DNA from 2 places in the Rossellomorea sp. LjRoot5 genome. Region 2 is predicted to be linked to the other one. Evidence: a T-box and tRNA genes for the amino acid it is inferred to sense, from the RefSeq annotation. Region 2 holds a T-box; the other holds one or more tRNA genes.
The links. The T-box of region 2 lies ahead of trpS (tryptophan--tRNA ligase). A T-box ahead of a tRNA ligase gene usually reads a tRNA of that ligase, here a tRNA-Trp.
Positions count from the first base shown of each region.

Region 1: it has a tRNA-Trp gene. The T-box ahead of trpS (tryptophan--tRNA ligase) is inferred to sense a tRNA for this amino acid. The anticodon was not compared.

Region 1 covers NZ_CAXUQN020000001.1:3,235,732-3,239,114, reverse strand. The annotation lists rRNA gene rrf (5S ribosomal RNA) at 35-151, shown strand; tRNA gene ACSQ2E_RS16565 (tRNA-Asn) at 159-233, shown strand; tRNA gene ACSQ2E_RS16560 (tRNA-Ser) at 240-331, shown strand; tRNA gene ACSQ2E_RS16555 (tRNA-Glu) at 347-421, shown strand; tRNA gene ACSQ2E_RS16550 (tRNA-Val) at 460-535, shown strand; tRNA gene ACSQ2E_RS16545 (tRNA-Met) at 611-684, shown strand; tRNA gene ACSQ2E_RS16540 (tRNA-Asp) at 695-771, shown strand; tRNA gene ACSQ2E_RS16535 (tRNA-Phe) at 931-1,006, shown strand; tRNA gene ACSQ2E_RS16530 (tRNA-Thr) at 1,021-1,096, shown strand; tRNA gene ACSQ2E_RS16525 (tRNA-Tyr) at 1,113-1,196, shown strand; tRNA gene ACSQ2E_RS16520 (tRNA-Trp) at 1,205-1,278, shown strand; tRNA gene ACSQ2E_RS16515 (tRNA-His) at 1,290-1,365, shown strand; tRNA gene ACSQ2E_RS16510 (tRNA-Gln) at 1,405-1,476, shown strand; tRNA gene ACSQ2E_RS16505 (tRNA-Gly) at 1,481-1,555, shown strand; tRNA gene ACSQ2E_RS16500 (tRNA-Cys) at 1,563-1,636, shown strand; tRNA gene ACSQ2E_RS16495 (tRNA-Leu) at 1,645-1,728, shown strand; tRNA gene ACSQ2E_RS16490 (tRNA-Gly) at 1,733-1,806, shown strand; gene ACSQ2E_RS16485 (carbohydrate ABC transporter permease) at 2,283-3,179, shown strand; gene ACSQ2E_RS16480 (carbohydrate ABC transporter permease) at 3,179-3,383, shown strand, end outside.
Region 2 covers NZ_CAXUQN020000001.1:2,999,951-3,003,333, reverse strand. The annotation lists gene ACSQ2E_RS15335 (YjbA family protein) at 1-321, shown strand, start outside; gene trpS (tryptophan--tRNA ligase) at 435-1,433, opposite strand; T-box leader at 1,486-1,718, opposite strand; gene ACSQ2E_RS15325 (DUF3899 domain-containing protein) at 1,762-2,145, opposite strand; gene ACSQ2E_RS15320 (peptide ABC transporter substrate-binding protein) at 2,609-3,383, shown strand, end outside.

The DNA of each region.
Region 1 (3,383 bases), 240 kb from region 2:
TAGTACTTGTCCTTAAAAAAGGGACAATACATAGTCTGGTGACTATGGCGAAGAGGTCACACCCGTTCCCATGCCGAACACGGAAGTTAAGCTCTTCAGCGCCGATGGTAGTTGGGGGATCTCCCCCTGTGAGAGTAGGACGTCGCCAGGCATATCGTTCCGCAGTAGCTCAGTGGTAGAGCTATCGGCTGTTAACCGATCGGTCGCAAGTTCGAATCTTGCCTGCGGAGCCAATATATGGAGAGCTGTCCGAGTGGCCGAAGGAGCACGATTGGAAATCGTGTAGACGGTTAACGCTGTCTCAAGGGTTCAAATCCCTTGCTCTCCGCCATTTTGTTTTCAGTAAGGCCCATTGGTCAAGCGGTTAAGACACCGCCCTTTCACGGCGGTAACACGGGTTCGAATCCCGTATGGGTCACCAATTTTTTTGCGGAAGCAAAAGAACTTACCATGTAATATGGAGGATTAGCTCAGCTGGGAGAGCATCTGCCTTACAAGCAGAGGGTCGGCGGTTCGATCCCGTCATCCTCCACCATGATTTTTTACGAAGCGTAAGCAGAGTAAAATAATCTTCCTTAATTAGTATTTGTAACTTACCATTTCTTATCGTCGCGGGGTGGAGCAGTTCGGTAGCTCGTCGGGCTCATAACCCGAAGGTCACAGGTTCAAATCCTGTCCCCGCAATACCATTTTTGGTCCGGTAGTTCAGTTGGTTAGAATGCCTGCCTGTCACGCAGGAGGTCGCGGGTTCGAGTCCCGTCCGGACCGCCATTTTTATATTAGATAGTCATGAAATGGAAAAGGGTTTCGATAAGCGAGAAGGTCGAGGAAGCGATCGAAGGAACACCGGAGCGTATTTTACATACGTGAGGATGTGACTGAGTGAGCTGACGAAGAGATTCGAAGCTTAGCGGAAGCCGAAAACTATATGGCTCAGTAGCTCAGTTGGTAGAGCAATGGACTGAAAATCCATGTGTCGGCGGTTCGATTCCGTCCTGAGCCACCATTTATTTACTTGATGCCGGTGTAGCTCAACTGGTAGAGCAACTGACTTGTAATCAGTAGGTTGGGGGTTCAAGTCCTCTTGCCGGCACCAGTCAAGTGATTTAGCTGGAGGGGTAGCGAAGTGGCTAAACGCGGCGGACTGTAAATCCGCTCCTTCGGGTTCGGCAGTTCGAATCTGCCCCCCTCCACCATTTATTCTAGGGGTATAGTTTAAAGGTAGAACGAAGGTCTCCAAAACCTTTGGTGTGGGTTCGATTCCTACTACCCCTGCCAATTATTTCATGGCGATTGTGGCGAAGTGGTTAACGCACCTGATTGTGGTTCAGGCATTCGTGGGTTCGATTCCCATCAGTCGCCCCATAAAAGTCACATTTTTATTTCCGTGACATATACTATCAGTGGGCTATAGCCAAGCGGTAAGGCATCGCACTTTGACTGCGACATGCGTTGGTTCGAATCCAGCTAGCCCAGTAGTGCGGAAGTAGTTCAGTGGTAGAACACCACCTTGCCAAGGTGGGGGTCGCGGGTTCGAATCCCGTCTTCCGCTCCAATATTAAGGCGGCATAGCCAAGTGGTAAGGCATGGGTCTGCAAAACCCTGATCACCGGTTCAAATCCGGTTGCCGCCTCCAAATGTAATGCCGGTGTGGCGGAATTGGCAGACGCGCACGACTCAAAATCGTGTTCCTCTGGAGTGCCGGTTCGATCCCGGCCACCGGTACCACATCGCGGGTGTAGTTTAGTGGTAAAACCTCAGCCTTCCAAGCTGATGATGAGGGTTCGATTCCCTTCACCCGCTCCAACTTACATACGACAGACTTTCTCTTCATGAGGAAGTCTTTTTTAATGTTTAATTATGAAAAAACGTTTAACCAGCATCATTTTTACCGTTATGGACGTTTATCTGATCGACTTCACTATATTTATTCTCGATCAAAGCCAATTTATTTTCAAAACTGGACCACTTATTTTCAATTCCACGATTTTATTTTCAAAAACACCACTTTTATTTTCAATTCCAGCATTTTATTTTCAAAAAGCCGATTCACCGCCCACTCATTCCCCAAACAGAACCACAAAGGAATCCAACCTTTTCATTTACCCACCACCCATCAAAACAAACCCCATCTAGTCAAAATATTGCACCTTCTTCGTCAATTGAGTTCCCCTTTTTGAGAAAGCGCTACCATTATAATATAAGAAAGCGATTACACAGTTAGGGTGGTGATACGGGTGGAACCAAAGATTCAGACTGGACCAGTAAGCCCAGATGTACAAATGAAGGCAGTGACGAAGAAAAGGTTCAAGTATAAGAGCTTGCTGACGTACGCTGCCTTTGTAGGACCGGCACTTTTATTTTTCTTAGTGATTCAGATTCTTCCATTCTTAATGGGGGTGTATTATTCCTTTACCTCATGGAATGGTGTCAGTTCGGTTGTTGAGTGGGTAGGATTTGATAATTATAAGAAGATTTTCACGGACGATAAGACGTTTTTCAATTCATTCATGTTCACGACGAAGTTTATGTTTGCGGCAGTGATCATCAGTAACTTGATAGGATTCGGATTTGCTCTTTTACTGAATGCAGCGTTGAAGACCCGAAATATCTTGAGGACGGTATTTTTTATCCCGAACGTCATTGGTGGATTATTACTCGGGTTCATATGGCAGTTCATCTTTGTCAAGGGATTCGCGTCACTTGGGAATATGACGGATATTGGATTCTTTAAGATGCCATGGCTTGGTGATGAGAAGACGGCTTTCTGGGGTATTGTCATCGTATTTGCATGGCAGATCTCAGGGTATATGATGGTCATTTATGTAGCGGCATTGCAAGGGGTCGACAATTCTCTTCTTGAAGCAGCGAAGATAGATGGTGCATCGAGCTGGACGCTCCTGACGAAGATCATCATTCCATTGATTTTACCGGCATTCACGATTTGTTTCTTCCTGACGATTTCGATGGCCTTTAAAATATTCGATTTGAATATCTCGCTGACAGGCGGTGGGCCGTTCAATTCTACACAATCCGTTGCGATCAATATTTATCAGGAAGCTTTCCAGAATAACCGTTATGGACTTGGAACGGCGAAATCGATTCTGTTCTTTGTGGTAGTGGCTGTGTTTACGACAGTCCAGGTGATGGTGACGAAGAAGAAGGAGGTTGAGGCATAATGGGCAATCGTTATACGAAGAGAACATTTGTATTAGAGATTATCGGGATTGTGATCGGGCTCATTTTCCTTGTCCCTTTTTACTTCGTATTGATCAACTCGGTGAAACCGTTCGCTGCAATTCTGATTGATGCGGCGGCATGGCCGGAAGAATTTGTGTTTTCCAACTATGCAAAAGTGTGGGAAATCATCAATTTCCCCCGGG
Region 2 (3,383 bases):
CACATTCTTTCCCCGAATCCTTATATGATGAGTGGACTGACGAGGAAGGAAAGACAACTGAAGCAGCTGTTATTCATGGCCCTTGATCAACTTCACAGTTCAAACAACACGGCGGAAATCCGGTATTGGTACACCGAATGGGCACCAGAGCGCTACCGCACCATACGGGAAATGGACTTTGAAGACATATGGCAGATGCTATATGAAGAAACCCAGTACGGTTGGTCGGACAAGCACCTCACTCTCTGTGAGAATTTGATAAAGGGGCAGCCGTTTTTTGAGAAACTATGGGAAGTGGAAAATCGTCCAAAGGTAAATTAATAGTCGTAGTAAACCTTGGGTCCGGAAAGGGCTTGAGGTTTTTTTATATGCGGGCAGGGAATAAATCGAAAGAAAAGACCAGGTACCGCACAAGCAGTCTCTGGTCCCCACGATTATTTCCTCTTTCTCTCTTTTCGTCCCAATCCCATGGCCTTTTCCATCTTCTTCAGCATTTTGTTTGCTGCGAAATTTGCCTTTTCGGCACCGCGATCAAGAATATCATCCAATTCCTCGGAATCAATCAATTCATAGTAGCGGTCCTGTACCGGCTTGATGGCGCTTATGACCACCTGTGCTAAGTCGCTTTTGAAGGCCCCGTATCCTTTCCCTTCATATTTCTGTTCAATTTCTTCTATAGAAGTACCTTCAAGGATCGAATAGATCGAAAGGAGGTTCGACACCCCGGGCTTGTTTTCTTTATCGTATTTTACGATGCCATCTGAATCGGTTACGGCACTTTTGATTTTCTTCTCGATCAGTTTTGGATCGTCAAGGAGTGTAATGAACGCCTTCTGATTCGAATCGGATTTACTCATCTTCTTCAACGGGTCCTGAAGGGACATCACACGGGCACCGACTTTGGGGATTCTTACTTCAGGTACAGTAAAGATATCATTGTATTTATTGTTGAACCGTTCTGCCAAGTTCCTGGTCAGTTCCAGATGCTGCTTCTGATCCTCCCCGACTGGAACAAGATCTGTTCCATATAACAGAATGTCAGCGGCCATTAACGGTGGATATGTCAATAATCCTGCTGAAACGGCTTCTTTACCATGAGATTTATCTTTGAATTGCGTCATTCTTTCAAGTTCCCCGATATAGGTCACACACTGCAGGATCCAGCCTGCCTGTGCGTGTGCAGGAACTTCCGATTGAATGAATAATGTGGATTTCTCAGGATCGATGCCACAGGCGATATACAGGGCGGCAAGGCTGCGGATGTTTTTGCGCAGCTTCATTTTATCCTGAACAACCGTGATCGCGTGCTGGTCCACCACACAGAAGTAACAATTATACTCTTCCTGGAGCTCGGTGAATTGCTTCATCGCCCCGATGTAATTGCCGAGAGTGATCGTACCACTCGGCTGAATGCCACTGAATATTGTCTTCATTTCATTTCCTCCCTAATTTTACCCAAAATAAAAACCCACCCGTCCTATGAAAAATAGGGACGAATGGGATGATTTCCGCGGTGCCACCCTAAGTGCCCGTTAGAGCCAGCTTAGTCCATGACGTGCATGGAACCTCTTTAACGTAAGGTCATCCCGTTATATGCTACTCCGTTTCACACATAAAGCTCCGAAGTCCATTCCTTTTCAAATGAATACTTGTTCGCACCAACCACAAGCTCTCTTTTAATCATCCTGAAAAGTACTACTCTTCATCCATGCTTATAATTTCATTCATATGTAGATATTATATGAGAAAAAATAGGTAAATTCAAGTGTACAGAAGATAGGTCATGACAATGGAAAGAATAAGTGTCACTCCCCCTATAAGTAAAAAGGATTTTGTAATGGAGTAGGAACGTTGGACTCCATATTCTTCGTGAGCTTCTTTCATCTCATCCAGGTCATCGAACTGAGAAATATACTTTCCCTGTTTCGTGCTGTTGCGAAATCTTTTAAGAGCATACACGATCCCGTTAAAAAATCCTCTTTCAAAAATATAAAGGAGGGCACCAATGCTGATATATGCAATCCCGATCACAAACAGGCTATCAATAATAGAAAGAAGCAGGTCTTTTTCCTGCAGTGAAGCAACTACTAAGGCAATGATGAAAATAACAAAGGTAAGTATGTTGAACAGTATCATTCGTTTCATAATGCTCCTTAAGATGTTTTTATCCAAAGTATACATGAAGGAAGAAGAATAATTCAATCCTCATTCATATATATACAAATCTTTCAGCAACGGTATCTCATTTCAAATACTGATACAGAGTGAAATAAGTATTAATTCTATTATTTATATTTAGTCTGATGTTTTAATAATTATAATAAAATGGGAGCGTTAGAAGATGAAAAATCATCCGTAATGTAAAGTGTTTCATTTAGATGAAATTTACGATTGTAACATTTGTAATGGGACAAACTCTCCAAAATGTTTAGACAAAACGTTGATACACCAGTATTTTAACAACAATATACCTACTAATCTGATAATTTAGCAAAAAAACTGTTAAATTCATATTGCAATAATTTCTCTATCATGTATAATAAGTAACAAATCTTCTGAAAATTAGAAGATAAATAAATATGAGATTTACGAGGAGGTCAATTTCAAGATGAAGAAAAAGTTTTCATTCTTGCTGGTTCTTCTTCTGGCTCTCAGTACTTTCCTAGCTGCTTGTGGCGGCGACAAGAAGACTGACAGTGAAGAAGGATCAGGTGCAGGCGGTTCTGACGAAAAGAAAGAACAAGTACTTAACTTACTTGAGAGTGCTGAGATCCCATCAATGGACTCTACTTTGGCAACTGACGCAGTTTCATTCAACGTCATGAACAACGTCTTAGAAGGTCTTTACCGTTTAGGTGAAAATGACGAGGCAGTTCTTGGTATGGCTGCTGAAGAGCCAAAAATCAGTGAAGACGGTAAAACATACACGTTCAAGATCCGCGATGCGAAATGGTCAAACGGAGATCCCGTTACGGCTAACGATTTCGTTTACGCTTGGCAAAAAGCTTTAAACCCGGATACTGGTGCAGAGTATGCGTACATCATGTACGATATCAAAAACGCTGCTAAAGTAAACAATGGTGACGTACCAGTTGAAGAATTAGGTGTTAAAGCAACAGATGACAAAACGTTAGAAGTACAGCTTGAAACTCCGGTACCATATTTCAAAGCTCTTCTTTCTTTCGCAACATTCTATCCTCAAAATCAAAAATTCGTGGAAGAGCAAGGCGACAAATTCGGTCTTGAAGCTGACACGGTTGTTTATAACGGACCATTCACACTTTCTGAGTGGAAGCATGAGCAAAGTTTCAAACTATCTAAAAATGACGGTTACTGGGATGCAGAAAATGTGAAGTTGAAAGAAGTTAACTTCAACATCGTTA